Regions from separate parts of the Pelosinus baikalensis genome, predicted to be linked through region 2. Evidence: a T-box and tRNA genes for the amino acid it is inferred to sense, from the RefSeq annotation. Region 2 holds a T-box; the other holds one or more tRNA genes.
The links. The T-box of region 2 lies ahead of LMF89_RS15390 (valine--tRNA ligase). A T-box ahead of a tRNA ligase gene usually reads a tRNA of that ligase, here a tRNA-Val.

Region 1 (6,640 bases), on a different contig from region 2:
TATCATACCATGCAAGAATTTTTGCTTTTCGCTTTTCAATAACCATTGTCGATAGCGCATCTACAATGGCCGAGTGCTTGTTGCCCAAAAAGTCAACGGAAACGAGGGGTTGATCACAGTATTCCATAATACCCATCATAGAACTTTCAGCAGCAGTACGCAAAGCGTCATTGATCTTCTCAATGGTAACGTCCTGCTCCAGCTCGACAACTAAATCCACCAAGGATACATTTGGTACTGGAACACGTAGGGAAACTCCGTTTAACTTTCCCTTTAGCTCAGGTATTACAAGGCCAATTGCTTTTGCAGCTCCTGTCGATGTTGGAACTATCGATTGCATACAACTTCTTGATCGGCGCGGATCTTTATGACTATTGTCTAAGCTTCGTTGATCAGTGGTAAATGCATGAACGGTTGACATTAGACCATTGGTAATTCCAAAATTATCATTAATTATTTTGATAATAGGAGCTAAACAGTTTGTCGTACAAGATGCGTTAGATATCACATGATGGACTTTAGGCTGATAAATATTTTCGTTAACTCCCAGAACAATTGTAGGAGTGGAGTCATTAGCCGGCGCGGATATGATAACTTTTTTAGCACCATTTCTCAAGTGAACTTCACAATCCTTACTAGAATTAAATTTCCCTGTAGATTCAATAACAATATCGACTCCAAGTTTTCCCCAAGGAAGATTAGCAGGATTGCGGTCGGAAATTATTTTTATAGGATGTCCATCAATTATGATTTTATCTTCAGTTGCTTTAATATCTTTATTAAGTCTGCCATGTACTGAATCATATTCTAAAAGGCGCGCTGATGCGATGCTATCTGACGTGCTATTAACGGCGACAACTTCTATATTCTCATTTTCTAACGCCGCTCTTAAACACATTCTCCCAATGCGTCCAAAACCATTAATTCCTACTTTTATTGTCATGTTCTTCCTCCCTAAAGTATACGATTAAGCTGCAAGAGTTCTTCCATTATTATTACCCTTTGGGACCCGCCTGGGCAATTCCCTCAGGGATATCTTCCAAAAATCTAGTAAAATTTTCATTGAATAAAGCTGCCAACTCTCTAGCCTGGCGATCATAGGATACCCCATCGCTCCAGGTGTTGCGAGGCTTAAGTATATTTTGGGGCACTCCAGGGCATGTATCGGGTACATAAATGTTAAAAATCGGATCTAGATCATAGAAAACATGATCCATGTGCCCTTCAATAGCTGCTGTCACCATGGCTCTAGTATAAGCTAAATTCATTCTTTTTCCTATGCCATATGGTCCTCCTGACCACCCAGTATTAATCAAGAAAACATTGGTATTCTGTTGTTCTAACTTTTCTCCCAGCATTTTTGCATAAACCAAAGGAGATAACGGGAGAAAAGGAGCACCGAAACAAGCAGAAAAAGTGGCTTCTGGTTTGGTAACGCCTCTCTCTGTTCCCGCAAGCTTACTTGTATACCCTGATAAGAAATGGTACATAGCCTGTTCCTTATTTAACTTAGCAATCGGCGGTAATACTCCAAAGGCATCTGCCGTTAGAAATATCACGGTGCTAGGATGCCCTCCCACACCTGGAACCACAACATTATCAATATAATGAACAGGGTAGGCGGCACGAGTATTTTCAGTGAAATCTACACTATCATAATTCGCCGCACGACTCTCTTCATCCACAACTACATTCTCCAACACTGTGCCAAAACGAATGGCGTCCCAAATCTGTGGTTCATTTTCCTGGCTTAGTTTAATACACTTAGCATAACATCCGCCCTCAATATTAAAAATCCCCTGGTTACTCCAGCCATGTTCATCATCCCCGATCAGACGACGATTATGATCAGCCGACAACGTAGTCTTACCAGTTCCGCTCAGACCAAAAAACAGTGCGGTATCTCCTGTTTCTCCCATATTAGCGGAGCAATGCATAGAAAGAATACCTTGTTTCGGCAGCAAAAAATTCATGACCGTAAAAATAGCTTTTTTCATTTCACCAGCATAATGAGTTCCCCCAATTAATATTATCCTCTGCTCAAGGTTCAGGACAATAAAAGCTTCGGAATTTGTACCGTCGATTTCCGGTGTCGCTTTAAAGTTAGGCAGGCAAATCACCGTGAAATCTGGTTTTCCCGTTTCCTGCAATGGCTCAGGACGAATAAATAGTTGATGAACGAAAAGGTTTTGCCAAGCAAATTCATTAATAAACTGTACTTTTACCTGATGCTCTTCATCAGCTCCTGCATATCCACTAAATGTAAATATCTCCCGATTTTGTAAGTATCCCATCATGCGATTGTATAGCTGGATAAACTGTTTACCGCTAAAAGATTTATTGTTGCCCCAGGCAATATCATTATGCACGGCAGGCGAATCCACAATAAATTTATCATTAGGCGAACGTCCAGTATATTTGCCAGTAGTAACCCGCAACGCTCCTGTAGAAGTAAGCTGTCCCTCATTACGGCTAATGGCTTCTTCTACCAATTGCGTCGGCTGCAGATTATAATATACTTTACTGGCTACCTCTGTAATACCGAGGTAGTTATTTTCTCCTATTCTCTCCATAAGTACCTCCCTATATATTATCTTGAATACATTGTACATTATACCATATCGCGGGACAAAAAACATCCCGCCATCATATTTATTTTATTTTTTTAAATATCCTATTGCCTTCCTGCCTTAAAAACAAAAATACCGTAAGGATTAACTCCTTACGGTATACATTCGTAGATGATGGGGTTAGGCGGACTCGAACCGCAGACCTCTTCGATGTCAATTACTTATGTTTGCAAATCATTTTTTACTAGTTTTATATCCTTTTCCCTTTGTAGTCATTGGCGAAGACTAAGGAGCAATTTAAGAATAGCTTAACCGTCAAATCCTATTTACTATTACCTGCGCATATTCTCTTTCTCCGCTTTTTTAACTACATTCATGGCATAAACCCTAGCTTTATTACCTACCTCCGAGGCTTTAGGTGAATATAGAGCAATCACTGACTCTATTAACTGACTAGAATACCCTTGCTCTAACATCGTTTGCGCTATTTCGCAATCAACTTTGGCGTTCACTTCACTTCCCACATTTCTTGCAACAAAAAGGTTTAGACGATATTGATATTCTTGCATTGTTAGACTCTCTTTATCTTGCTGCGATGCCACTGCTACATTACCTTGCTCCTTAACAGAGCTTTGCCAAGGAGAGAAGTCTAATCCTTTTACATCCGCTGCATTAACATCATAGAGCTTAGATTCATCACTAAACTTTGCCTCAGAAAAATCAGCATTAATTAAACTTACGTTTCTAAATTCATTAAGACTGCTTAAAGTAACCGCTCTAAAGTCAACGCCGTCTAAATTACAGTCAGCAAAACGCCCATACTCAATTTCAGATTGTTTAAAATCCATATTCTCTAAAGTGCTCTTTTCAAAAGTAACATTCGTAATTTTTGCTTTAGCTAATACAGATTCTTGCATTTCGCAATCCTTAAATGCCACTGAGTACAAATCCGCATTTTCCAAAGAGGCATTCATAAATTTACAATCTTTCATTTGGCTCTCAATAATAGAAGCCTCATTAAAATTGGCGTGCCTAAAATTAACATTTTCTCCGTAAAACCAACTAATTTTTGATCCACTCAAATCAGCATCACTTAAGTTGACATCTTTGAATACATTTAAATTACTAAATTCAACATTCGCACTCTTAAAACTTGCATTTGCTAGGTTGCTCTCTTTAATACCTACGCCTTCGATTCTAACATGGGACAAATTCACTTTTTGCATTGCGCAGCCAGTAAAATCCACGGTAGACAAATCTGCCTTTTCAAAATTGCCACCAATCAAAAGACCATTTTTAAACTCACCTTGCTTAATTATTGTCTCGCTAAAATTAACACCACTTAAATTACAATCCTCAAATTTAACGCCTTCAAATTTTCTGCCAGATAAGTCAAGTCCACTTAGATCACAATATTTAAAATTAATTTGCAATCCATCCTGTTGTTCCTCAAGGATTTGGTTAAAATCCTCTTGGGTCATTTTTTTTAAAATTCCCTCTTGTCCCATCTACCTAAAACCTCCTTGCCTTCGTATCTCCTTCATTCTACTTCTTATTTATTAGACGAGCTTAAAATCTTAGTGCAACACTATGTAAAACAATAAACAATTTCCTTCTTACCTTAGTTGAGAGTAAGGGATTAGGAGTTATACAAAAAGAAAGTAGTTACCTTTGCCTGTTCTGCCTAGCTTAAGAATTCACTTATCGAAAAAAGCTAGCTTCCCTGTTTATATTCGCTATTGCACGATAATATCCTTGCAGTAAGCGCTAGTCTTTTATTTTATGAAATCACTTTCAATTTGTTAGAACCCTTCAACTGAGGTAGAAGCTAACTTGGTTGCTAATGTAAAAAGCAAGGTAGCAACATTCACTGTATTTAAGCTATCTTTAAGTAAAACAAAAAACACTACAGGGCTCACCAAGCCTTTATTCGGGAGAATTTGCCGATGATATTTTGAAAATAAAGAAGATAGATTGGGCAAAAAAGGCTGATGATCGCGGCTAAAATTCAAGTAGATAATTTCATGAAATCTAGGCAACAAAAATAAAGAAACTCCCTAAATGTTTAGGGAGTTTCTTTATTTACACTCGATAAGCACTTGCCTCATCGTCAAATAAATTTGTATTCTGACTACGGTTTAAAGTTAGATTATTTATTTTTTATGTCCATCGACCATTCAGGTTCTTTGAGAGCAAATTCTCTCCTTTATCACGATATTCCTCTATACCGCCTTCTAGGTGTGTTTCGGTATACTGGATGGGATTTTCAACTGATCCGGAACGCTTCAGTTCTTGGAATAATTTTAATCGATCCTCTTCGGATAGTTTTTGAACAAATTTATTGATCTCTGTCCATTCATCTATGTGATCAGCCATATTGTACCTCCTTCGAATGTTAGCCTTACTTTTAGTATGTCCTGGTTTCTATAATTTAAAAATGATTGTGAAAGCATCCAAGATGAAACAGCATCAGTTATACAAGACGTCTTGAGTAGTCTAAAAAGCCAACGGAAACAAACCAAATAAACATGTCCGCACGTCGAAGACATTTATTAAATATGTCTATTTTAAAATACGATAAAGTACAACGTAAGGTACAACTTAACATAAGAAAAGCCTCCGCATACCTGCGAAGGCTTGAATTTACTGGTGGGGTTAGGCGGACTCGAACCGCAGACCTCTTCGATGTCAACGAAGCGCTCTAACCAACTGAGCTATAACCCCTTTATATTGCACATGTGCTGTATCAAAATATTATTCAGTAGAGCACTCTTTATATTATAGAGTATTCAAACTTGCTTTGCAAGTAGTTTTTATGTAGTTTTATTATGATCACAGCACTTATTCAAAAATCACTTTCATATTCTCGGATGATCTCTTGAAGGCGAATTAAATTATCAATAAGAGCTTCGTTTGCATCTTCTCTTAATTCCTGAAGTAGTGCAATAATAGCTTCATAACTTGATTCGAGAGGCAGATCTCGTGTCTTTTTGATATCAATATCAATCTCTTCTAAGATCATAATTTCCATGATTTCTTCCATTTTTTCTTTTCCTAGCCGTTTAACACTTTCCAAGGTACTTTTGAGTAAATCAGCCGTTTCCTCAGTAACTTCTTTAACACTAAGAATGTAATCCTCTTCTGTACGCTCAATGGTATAAAAAAGGTTGCCTCGCTCATTTGATCCTTCAAATATAAATGGATCGCCAAATTTTATGGCCTCTACTATACGCTCTTCAACTTCTAAATAAATATCATCAAGACCCGTATGGCTCGTTTTTTCATCTCCAAAAGTCAAAGAGTATTTTTTTCTTCCTTGTCCCACAATCGAATTTATTTTGTCATTTTCAAAATTGCTCACTTGCATTCCTCCGTTACTGTCATTATTGTTTGAAATAACTAATGATAGTTCGACTGCAAGCTATATTATTCCTCTTTCTTTAATTGTTAAATAAGAAAGATCTTAAAAACTTTTAAAAATGCCTTTTGGTTTGCTATGTAATCAGTAAAATCATAACGCTTTTATTTACTAATAATTTAGCTTAATAGTAACTTTCCTCCTATTGCCAATAATACAAGGCCTAATATTTGATTCCATCCATAGCTGATTTGCGCTAAGCCGAATGCACCGAAGTGATCAATAATTATGGCCGTTAATACTTGACCCACAATGATTGCGGTTGTTGCGTTGGCCGCTCCTACTTCTGGGATGCTAGCAGCTACAAGATAAATAATTCCCACGCCAACTACTCCTCCAAGATAAACATACCAAGGTGCCTCGGCAAATGCGGATAAATCGCCCTTACCCATTTTCATTCCGAATAATAGCAATAGGATCAGAATTGTACCTGTAATATGCACAATAAAAGTGGTCTCAAGAAGACCAATAACTTTACTCAATCCTGCATTTAAAGCTCCCTGTACTGCCATGAGCACACCAGAAACGAAAGCCAACAACAATGCTAATGTATTCCCTGATATATCCAATCTATACACTCCTCAAACTAAATCTGTTTTTTCTGTCTTAGAGTAGTATCTTATTTGACTCATCTTTATATACCAGCTAATAA
Region 2 (10,777 bases):
GTTATGAACTTTTTCAGCGGTGGTAAGGTTAACCCACTTATCGGATCGGCGGGTGTATCCGCAGTGCCAATGGCTGCCCGTGTTAGTCAGGTGGTTGGTCAGCAATCCAATCCAGGAAACTATCTATTAATGCATGCCATGGGACCCAACGTAGCTGGTGTAATTGGTACTGCTGTTGCAGCTGGTACCATGCTGGCGATGCTCAAATAATATAAAAATGGATTCAGATGAAGTTTTACTTCATCTGAATCATGGTTCAAACTATTCGCTAGAGCTAATCCGTGAATAAAGCCGTATTTATGAAGAGTGATGTACTATGGAATCTAGATATACAAATATAAAAGTTTAATGAGAGTTTGTTGTAAATAGGAGGAGATTTATATGTCGCCAGCGATAATAACACTTATTGTGTTGGGAATTGTAGCTTTATTATTTGTTACAGAGGCGATACCTTTGGCTATTGCAGCTATGGGTGGAGCCATTGCCTTAGGTATTCTGGGGGTCATTCCTATAACTCAAGTATTCTCGGGGCTTTCTAACTCCACAGTTATTCTATTTGCAGGTATGTTTGTGATTGGCGGTTCTATGTTTCACACAGGTCTCGCTCAAAAAATGGGAGAAACCGTCGTGAAATATGCCGGTAAGAGTGAAAATGGTTTGATGATTGCTGTGATGCTTATTACTGCAGTTCTATCGGCTGTTAGCTCCAATACAGGCACAACAGCAGCACTTATGCCTGTCATTATTGGTATCTGCGCTGTGGCTAAGATTTCAGCTTCTCGTCAGCTTATGCCTCTGGCATTTGCTGCTGGCTTAGGAGGCATTATAACTCTTGTTGGTACACCGCCTAATATTATTGCGGCTGGTGCGTTAAAAGCTGCCGGTTTTGAGCCTTTTGGTTTCTTCGAATTTGCTTGGATCGGTATTCCGCTTACGATTGCTGGTATGTTATACATGATGTTTATCGGGAAACATTTGTTACCGAAAATGGAAATTTCAACGGATCAAGAAATTGAACAAGAGATTGAAGTGAGTGTGAATGATCCTAAAAAGATGTGGATTTCGGGTATCATCTTGCTTGCTGTAGTGATTGTTATGGGACTTGATCTTAAATCAATACCTCTTGAGATTGCTGCCATAATTGGGGCGATTCTTGCTGTGCTTACGGGCTGCTTAAAGGAAAAACAAGCCTATCATAGTATTGACTGGGTAACTATTTTTCTCTTTGCAGGTATGATGCCGATTGCTGCTGCTATGGAAAAGAGTGGGGCTGGCAAGATGATAGCGGATATTGTTGTGAATGCGATGGGGGGGAGTCCATCACCGATGGTAGTGACTGCAAGTCTCTTTATTCTTTCTTGCGGATTGACCCAATTTATGTCTAATACTGCTTCAACTGCTTTGTTAGCACCGATTGGTATTTCCATTGCCAAAGGAATTGGGGCCAGTCCCCATGCTGTATTGATGGCGATTGCTGTTGCTGCATCCTGCGCTTTTGCCACTCCTGTTGGAACTCCGCCGAATACGCTGGTGCTCGGTCCTGGTGGATATAAATTTATGGACTATGTGAAAGCTGGGAGCGGTCTTGTTCTTGTCTGCTTTATCGTTTCCATTATTATTATTCCGATTGTATGGCCATTTTTTCCGAAATAAGATAATCTTTTATCGAGGGGGCAAGAAGATACTTGCTCCCTTGATTGTATTTACGATATGATAATAGTAAGAGTTTTCTTGAATAAGGGTCTTGCATTCTAAAAGACTGGAACACAGGAGGTATTATGGTAAAATATCAAGAAACATCACAATTTTGTAAAGAGAAGCTTTTCTGGATGGGTTTATCTGTCATTGCACTTATCATATGGATGGGAATTGAGGTTCAATCATATATTGCAGGGAAACCCAGTTTCCTTGGTATAGCCTATATTGGTTTGTTTTGTGGATTATTACTGTGGCGTTATGCTGTACGCTATACCTATGTGCTAACCAATCAAGAGCTAATCATTACAAGTCAATTCCTCTATGCTTCTCGCACGTTTACAGTCAACTTGGACTCTCTGGAGAGCTATTGTAATCAATATAATTGTAGTCAATATAAAGGAAGCATCTTTAAACGTAAGGGTGTAAGCCGTCTTATTCATCGCTATTCTGCTGCTGATGGCAGAACTACTCGAATTTTGACATTTTCTGAAAAAGAAAAACCCTGTGGTTTGCTCCTTAAAATCAGCGATACATTTATGAATAAGCTGAAGACCTTGCGACCGAAGATATATGAAACCATGTAAACCAATAGAATCACTAACTTGGATGTAAGAATGGCTCGGAAAAGTGAGGCATTCTTACATCTATTTTTTGATGCGAAGAAGAATTTAGACTGTGAACTTTACGGAGATAATGATATACTACAAAGTATACTATTTTAGTAGCTATATTTTATTATAGAGAGGAGCAGTGCGCAACTAGCGCCAAAGGATAATGGATTTTGTTGCAATTGATTTTGAAACGGCCAATGCCAGCCGAGCGAGTGTATGTAGTATGGCGGCTGTAACAGTAGAAAATGGACAGATTGTGCGCTCGGCTTATTCGTTAATTCGGCCACCTGTGCTAAAGTTTGATTTTCGGAATATACAGGTTCATGGTATATATCCAGAGCAGGTAGTAAATAAACCCACCTTTGATCAACTGTGGGAAAGAATCCGGCCGCATCTTGAAAATAAGATCGTGGTCGCTCACAATGCGACCTTTGATATTAGTGTATTACGAAGTATCTTACGAGAATATTCTTTACCTGTTCCTGCGTTTAAGCATGCTTGTACGGTTCAAATTGCCAAAAAAGCATGGCCAGGTGGAGAAAACTATAAGTTAAATACCTTGGCTCAGCGTTTTCGGATTGATTTTGATCATCATAATGCTTTGCATGATGCTCGAACTTGTGCTCAAATCGCTCTGCTTGCCGGGCAGGAATTAAAAGCGAATAATTTTTTGCAGCTGATGCATTTGCTAAAGCTTTCGGTAAAAGATTTTATGTGAGTGTAATGGACATGAAAAGTAATCTTGTGGTAAAATGTTTTTAGTTTACGTAGCCTGATATCGTTATTTATATGGTGCTAATATATACTTGGAACAAATACATATGGGAACGTTTATGGAGGAGTCTGTCACCCGATAGGCTTCTTTTTGCATTTTTGGGGAAGACTAAGGGAGAAAAGGGGTTGAATTTAATGATTGGAACAAAATTGCAATGAATAAATTTATAGGATAATTATCAAATACGAGGAGATAAGAGGAGACGTTATATGGAAAAATCACTTATTGCGGTTATCGTTTTTTTAGTGGCATATGCCTTAATTATTTCAGAAAAGATCCATCGTACTGTTACTGCTTTGGGAGGGGCTGTTTTATTAATTCTATTTCAGGTAATTAATCAAGAAACCGCGTTTCATCATATTGATTTCAATACGATTGGTCTTTTAATCGGGATGATGATTATGGTCTCGATTGTTAGTCAAACAGGCTTATTTAATTATTTAGCAATATGGGCAGCTAAAAAAGTGAATGCTGATCCTGTGAAACTCTTAGTTTCTCTTGCTGTTTTAACTGCTGTAAGTTCGGCACTTTTAGATAATGTAACAACGGTGCTTTTAATGACTCCTGTTATTTTTAGCATAACAGCTCAGCTGAAAGTTCCGCCAATACCTTATTTAATCACAGAAATTATATCGTCAAATATTGGCGGTACGGCAACCCTGATTGGTGATCCTCCGAATATTATGATTGGCAGTGCCGTGAAAGAGTTAACATTTGCAGCATTTGTTAATAATTTAGCATTGATTTCATGCTTCATTCTGATTATTACCTTAGGGATATTGGTGCTTATTTATCGCAATCGTTTGAAGACTACGGAAGAACTTAAAACGAAAGTAATGGAACTGGATGAGAAAAAGCAACTTCAAGATATTCCTCTGCTTAAAAAATCGTTGTTTGTACTTTCAATTACTATCGGTGCTTTCTGCTTCCATCAGGTTCTTCATTTAGAGTCGGCTACGGTTGCCCTTTCCGGAGCAGTACTATTATTAGTGATGACTTATGCCCAATCGGAGCATGAACTGGAAAGAATTTTTCACAAAATCGAATGGTTAACGATTTTCTTCTTCGTTGGCTTGTTTATCCTGGTCTCTGGGTTAGTCGAGACGGGTATTATTTCCGTATTAGCCCAAGATCTAATGAAATTAACGGCAGGTAATTCCGTGGCTACTGCAATGGTGATCTTGTGGCTGAGTGCTATTGCTTCGGCTTTTGTTGATAATATTCCTTTTGTGGCTACGATGATTCCCCTTATCAAAGAAATGGGAACCATGGGCGTTGCTAATCTTGAACCTCTCTGGTGGAGTTTAGCCCTGGGAGCTTGTTTAGGAGGAAATGGAACGTTAATTGGAGCTAGCGCTAATGTAATAGTTGTGGGGCTAGCCGCACAAAATGGTCATAGCATTTCTTTCATGAAATACTTTAAAGTGGCATTTCCTTTAATGATACTATCAATTGTGATTTCTAGTATCTATATTTATTTAAGGTATCTTGGATAACTATAGGCATGAGATAAGCTGCTAATTGACTAGATATTTATTTTCTAGAGTATAGAATCTTGTATGTATTCTTGACAAATACTATATACTATGGGTATAGTATATAGTATATATTTTTAGAGGCTATGATAGGAAGGAGTACGTTATTGCCGCCGTATAGAGAGGAGATCCGTGGCTGAAAGATCTCTCGGAAGTGGGATAGCGGAAGGTAGTCCTGGAGCTATTGCATTGAACTGATAGTAGGTGCAGTCGGTATGCCCCGTTATGGCGTCGGAGTTTGAGTGATTCTAAAGAGTAGAGTTATCTCAAAGAAACAAGGTGGTACCACGAAAGTATGCTCTTTCGTCCTTTTAGGATGAAAGAGCTTTTCTATTTTTTCAGTGTTTTTAGTGCTTCTGTGGTTAAAAGGACGCCTAAATATTAAAATGGTAGGAGGATCTCTAGATGGAAAAGAATATTCCAACTGTGTATGACCCACAGGCAGTGGAAGAAAAGTGGTATAAATATTGGGAAGATAATGGTTTCTTTCATGAGGAAGTAAATAAGGACAAAAAACCTTTTAGCATTGTGATTCCCCCGCCTAATGTAACTGGGCAGTTACATATGGGCCATGCTTTAGACAATGCCTTGCAGGACATTCTAATTCGTTTTCGCCGTATGCAAGGCTACAATACCTTGTGGATGCCAGGAACCGACCATGCTGGTATTGCTACGCAAATAAAAGTAGAAGAAATGTTGGTTAAAGAAGGCAGCTCTCGCCACGATCTGGGGCGTGAGAAGTTTATCGAAAAAGTTTGGGAATGGAAAGAGCAGTATGGGGATCGGATTATTAAACAATTAAAAAGTTTAGGTGCTTCTTGTGATTGGCAAAGAGAGCGCTTTACCATGGATGAAGGCTGCTCTGAAGCAGTGCGTGAGGTTTTTGTCTCATTATACGAGAAGGGACTTATTTATCAGGGCAACCGCATTACCAATTGGTGTCCTCGTTGTAATACTGCACTTAGCGATATTGAAGTAGAACATGAAGAAAAACCAGGGAATTTATATCATGTTCGTTATCTGGTAAAGGGAAGCCAAGGGGAATATGTGACGGTGGCTACGACTCGGCCAGAAACCATGTTGGGTGATACAGCAGTAGCTGTGAATCCAGAAGATGCTCGTTATCGTGATTTAATTGGGAAACAATTAGTATTGCCTTTAGTAGGACGACTGATTCCAGTTATTGCAGATGAATATGTAGATCCTGCTTTTGGTACAGGTGCTGTTAAGATTACGCCTGCTCATGATCCGAATGATTTTGAAATGGGGCTGCGTCATAATTTACCCCAAATCGTTGTAATTGCTAACGATGGTACAATGGCAGCGGATACTGGTAAATATGCAGGGCTGGATCGTTATGAGTGTCGTAAAATATTGGTTGCTGACTTAGATGAAATAGGCTCTTTGGTAAAAGTGGATGACCATATGCATGCTGTAGGGCATTGTCAGCGTTGTACTACTGTTGTAGAACCATTAGTATCTAAGCAGTGGTTTGTTAAAATTCAGTCATTAGCAGAACCAGCGATTGAGGCTGTGACAACAGGTGCCATTCAGTTTGTGCCTGAACGATTTACTAAAACCTATATTAATTGGATGGAGAATATTCGGGATTGGTGTATTTCTCGCCAGCTTTGGTGGGGACATCGTATTCCAGCTTGGTATTGTGAATGTGGTGAAACCATTGTAGCCCGTGAAGCAGTTACTGCATGCCCTAAATGTGGTAGTCATCGTATAGAACAAGATGAGGATGTATTAGATACTTGGTTTAGTTCCGGCTTATGGCCTTTTTCTACCATGGGATGGCCAGAAGATACAGAAGAATTAGAGCAGTTTTATCCTACAAGTGTACTGGTAACTGGTTATGATATTATTTTCTTCTGGGTAGCCAGAATGATTATGATGGGTTTAGAATTTAAGAAGGAAATTCCTTTTAAACATGTATTTATTCATGGTTTGGTGCGTGACTCACAAGGACGTAAAATGAGTAAATCCTTAGGAAATGGGATTGATCCACTAGAGGTTATTGACAAAAATGGTGCAGATACTCTGCGTTTTACATTAGTGACTGGTAATACGCCGGGAAATGATATGCGTTTTTATTGGGAGCGGGTAGAGTCTAGTCGTAATTTTGCCAATAAGCTTTGGAATGCATCTCGCTTTGTATTGATGAATTTAGAAGATGTAACCACTGTGGAACAATTAGCAAGTTATGGTGCCACAGCCAAGAAGGAGGATTATTTTACATTAGCAGATAAATGGATCTTAAGTCGTTGCGCTAAGACGGTGAGTGAGGTAACTCGTAATTTAGAACGCTTTGAATTAGGAGAAGCAGCTCGTCTGTTATATGAATTTATTTGGAATGAATATTGCGACTGGTACATTGAAATGGCAAAAGCCAGATTGTACAACAAGGAAGCAGTCGAGGCTCGGAATACTGCTCAGTATGTCTTATGGTATGTATTAGAAAATACGTTAAAACTATTGCATCCATTTATGCCATTTATTACAGAAAGTATTTGGCAGCACTTGCCTCATGACGGACAGAGCATCATGGTAGCTGATTGGCCTACTGACAGTTCAGCAACACTCATTAATGAAGATACGGAACAACAGATGGTTATAATGATGGAAACCATTAAGTCAATTCGTAATATGAGAGCGGAAGTGAACGTGCCACCAGGGAAAAAGAGTGAAGTTATTTTGCAAATTACAGCTAGTGAATTTCAGCAGGTGTTTGCAAGTAATTTACAGTATATAAAAACTCTGGCTTCAGCAGAGTCGGTCCAATTGTTAGGAGCCGATGACGCCAAACCAGATAATGCGATGACTGCAGTAGTGAGTGGTGTGGAAATTTACCTGCCATTAAAAGGTTTAATTGATATAGAAAAAGAATCTCTTCGATTAAATAAAGAATTAACAACATTAGGGAAAGAAATTGCTCGTATTGATGGAAAGCTTTCCAATGAAGGTTTTGTAGCGAAGGCTCCAGCAGAAGTGATTGCAAAAGAAAAAGCAAAAGCAGAAGAGTATCAAGAAAAGCAAACAGCAATTCGGGAACGCTTGGCTTATTTGGCTACGCTGTAGAGAGTATAAGGTAATAAATATAGTGGTATGATTTGTGAACCACAAAGGTAAGTGTCGATATAAGGCATATAAAGTAGGTATGTAGAGTTAATTATAGTTTCCTTTGTGTCCTTTGTACTTTTGTGGTTCCATTATTTTTCTCTACTTTGTCAGTTTATTTCGGAAGGTGTGAAAACAATGACATATGAAGAATCCCTAACCTATTTAGCTAATCTAACTAAGTTTGGAATTAATTTAGGTTTAGCTAGAATTGAAAAACTATTAGAATTAATGGACCATCCTGAAAGAAAATTTAAAACCATTCATGTAGCAGGTACTAATGGCAAAGGATCAACGACAGCAATGTTAGCATCCATTCTAAGGGCTTCAGGAATAAACACAGGTATGTATACATCGCCGCATTTATCTGCGTATACAGAACGTATGATTGTGAATGGAAAAGAAATTGCTCCTGATGAATTTGGAGAGGCTATTGCGTATACAAGTAGATTTATGGGTAAAATAGTAGCACAAGAATTAGGTCATCCGACTGAATTTGAAGTGCTAACGGCAGCTGCGTTTTATTATTTTGCAGCCTGCGGCGTGGAGTATGCTGTCATTGAAGTTGGTTTGGGCGGGCTTTTAGATTCAACTAATGTGATTATGCCTGAAATATCAGTGATTACCAACGTTACTTTGGACCATACAGATAAATGTGGCAACACCGTAAGGGAAATTGCCCATCATAAATCAGGAATTATTAAAAAAAATGTCCCGGTGATTACAGGTGCCCAAGGAGAAGCTTTAGATGTTATAAAAAATATCTCACAAAAAAGCGCAGCGACTTGTTACGTATACAGAGAAGATTTTTCAGCAACATTTCTTGAAATGGAAGGGGAATGTCAAAGAATAGTGGTAGCGGTTGGAACCGAAAGAAAAGCAGTTCCCTTTCTTGTTAATCTTCTGGGTGGACATCAAGTCGATAATTGTGCAGTAGCAGTTATGACTGCAATGGTTCTGGGAAAAAATGAAAAACGTATTGATCTATCTGCAATCGAAAAGGGACTACTAACAGTACGATGGCCTGGACGGTTTGAGGTAATGCCTGGAAGACCTACTGTGATTATTGATGGTGCACATAATCCTGATGGAATAAGAGCACTGCGGGAAAATTTAGATCGATTTTGTAAAGGGAAAAAAATAGTTTTCTTGTTAGGAATTTTACAAGATAAAGATGTGAAGACTATGGTTACGACATTAATACGATCGCAAGATAAAGTAGTCGTTGTGGCCCCTATGTCTGAAAGAGCAGGAAAACCAGAAATAGTTGCCCGGGAAATAAAGGCTGAACATGTAGAAGTCGCCTCTTCAATTGAGGAGGGGGTAAAACGTGCCAAATTATTAGCCGGTGAAGAAGATATTCTCTGTGTTGCGGGTTCCTTATATCTAATTGGTGCCGTTCGAAAAATAATATGTAGCTAGACAAATGACTCTTTCTTAGCTATAATTAAAAATGGTATTGAATTTGGCAGTTACTAAATAGTATGAGTACGTAGAAAATACTAAATGGTAAGTGCTATTAGACGGGTGAATTTATGTATATAACATATAGAACTACCCATACTCAGTATTTTTTAGAATATTTGATTGAGCACTGCATACTGGCGGTGACCTTTTTTTTGCCATTGTCCCTCAAATGGAGCAGTATCTTTCTAGGTCTGGGTGCTTTATTATGGCTGGGAAAGATCATAGTTCTACAAAAACTGGATTTTAAGGCGACCCCCTTCGATGCTGGTATAGCCTTGTTAGTTCTATTATCAGCTGCTTCTATTTTGGCATCTCCTGATAGAGACTTTAGTTTTTATAACTATTACAACTTAATGGGACGATACCTATTACTTTACTATTTGGTTGTCAATAATATGCGTTCTAGCAGTCAAGTAAAGCGGCTTATATGGAGTATGTTAGCATCAGCGGTAGTGGTTGCTATGTATGGCTTTTATCAATATTTTTTTGGGGCTACCCTCTCAGCTCTTGAGTGGGTAGATGGAGAGCAGTTTCCAGATCTAAAGATGCGAATTTTTTCTACTCTGGAAAATCCTAATTTGTTGGCTGGGTTTTTAGTTACCATGATGGCGATTGCTTCAGGTATGGGATATAAAGCGCAGGAGAATAAGTATAAAATAGTATATTCTGTGTTAGTAATCATGTTTGGGGGATGTTTACTTCTTACCTATTCGCGAGGTGCCTGGCTTAGTGTATTAGCCATTGTGGCTATGTATGGTATGTTGTGCAATCGTAAAGTATTTTGGCTACTGTTGTTATTGCCTGTTATTGCATTTTTTGCTCATGATGCATTACTAGAGCGACTTATGTCAATTATGAATCCTACCGATACTTCATCAACGCTGCGGCTGGCTCTATGGGAAAGCACAATCGCTATGATTGTGAATAAGCCATTTCTAGGCATTGGTTGGGGAGCCTATTGGATGGTATATCCCGACTATGATTTTTTCATAAATAATCCGAATACTAAGATTTTTCATGCTCATAATATGTATTTAAATATTGCTGCTGAAATTGGTATTCCAGGTTTGATTACTTTCTTAACGATCATGTGTGGACACTTGCGTTTAGCCTTATCTTCAGTAAGAGAGTCTATTCGATGGTCATCCGGAATTATGTTAGGAATTGTGGGAGCGATATTTGGTCTGATTGTAAATGGATTTACGGATTATGTAATGTTTAATATACAGCTATCCATGTTGTTTTGGTTGCTGAATGCACTCATTGTAGTAGTGTGGCAGCAAAATTCTCAGCGGCAAGATCAGAATTATCGATTGAAAAAAGTAATATAGGTATTGTTACAAAAAATAGAGCCATTGTGCTCTATTTTTGCTATCAAGGGAAACAAAGCCTTTAAGAATGCGGTTTATGCGTTAATTGCATATTACATAGAATAGAAGGAGTTAAAATGTATTTTTGGCATAAGAAGTAAGAATATGTTGAAAATAATTAAAAAATTTAAATAAAAATAAAATAATATCTTAATAAGAGGCAGGATTTTTTAGTTTATGTGAGAAATTGTACATACT

Region 1: it has a tRNA-Val gene. The T-box ahead of LMF89_RS15390 (valine--tRNA ligase) is inferred to sense a tRNA for this amino acid. The anticodon was not compared.

The regions. Positions count from the first base shown of each region.
Region 1 is NZ_JAJHJB010000005.1:179,746-186,385, reverse strand. Features, by position in the region: gene gap (type I glyceraldehyde-3-phosphate dehydrogenase) at 1-943, opposite strand, end outside; gene pckA (phosphoenolpyruvate carboxykinase (ATP)) at 996-2,573, opposite strand; gene LMF89_RS06025 (pentapeptide repeat-containing protein) at 2,903-4,078, opposite strand; gene LMF89_RS06020 (hypothetical protein) at 4,373-4,612, opposite strand; gene LMF89_RS06015 (hypothetical protein) at 4,731-4,946, opposite strand; tRNA gene LMF89_RS06010 (tRNA-Val) at 5,218-5,294, opposite strand; gene LMF89_RS06005 (hypothetical protein) at 5,416-5,937, opposite strand; gene LMF89_RS06000 (DMT family transporter) at 6,108-6,566, opposite strand.
Region 2 is NZ_JAJHJB010000022.1:47,418-58,194, reverse strand. Features, by position in the region: gene LMF89_RS15415 (sodium ion-translocating decarboxylase subunit beta) at 1-210, shown strand, start outside; gene LMF89_RS15410 (SLC13 family permease) at 382-1,653, shown strand; gene LMF89_RS15405 (hypothetical protein) at 1,779-2,282, shown strand; gene LMF89_RS15400 (3'-5' exonuclease) at 2,473-3,027, shown strand; gene LMF89_RS15395 (ArsB/NhaD family transporter) at 3,294-4,580, shown strand; T-box leader at 4,697-4,933, shown strand; gene LMF89_RS15390 (valine--tRNA ligase) at 5,025-7,703, shown strand; gene LMF89_RS15385 (bifunctional folylpolyglutamate synthase/dihydrofolate synthase) at 7,881-9,164, shown strand; gene LMF89_RS15380 (O-antigen ligase family protein) at 9,278-10,540, shown strand.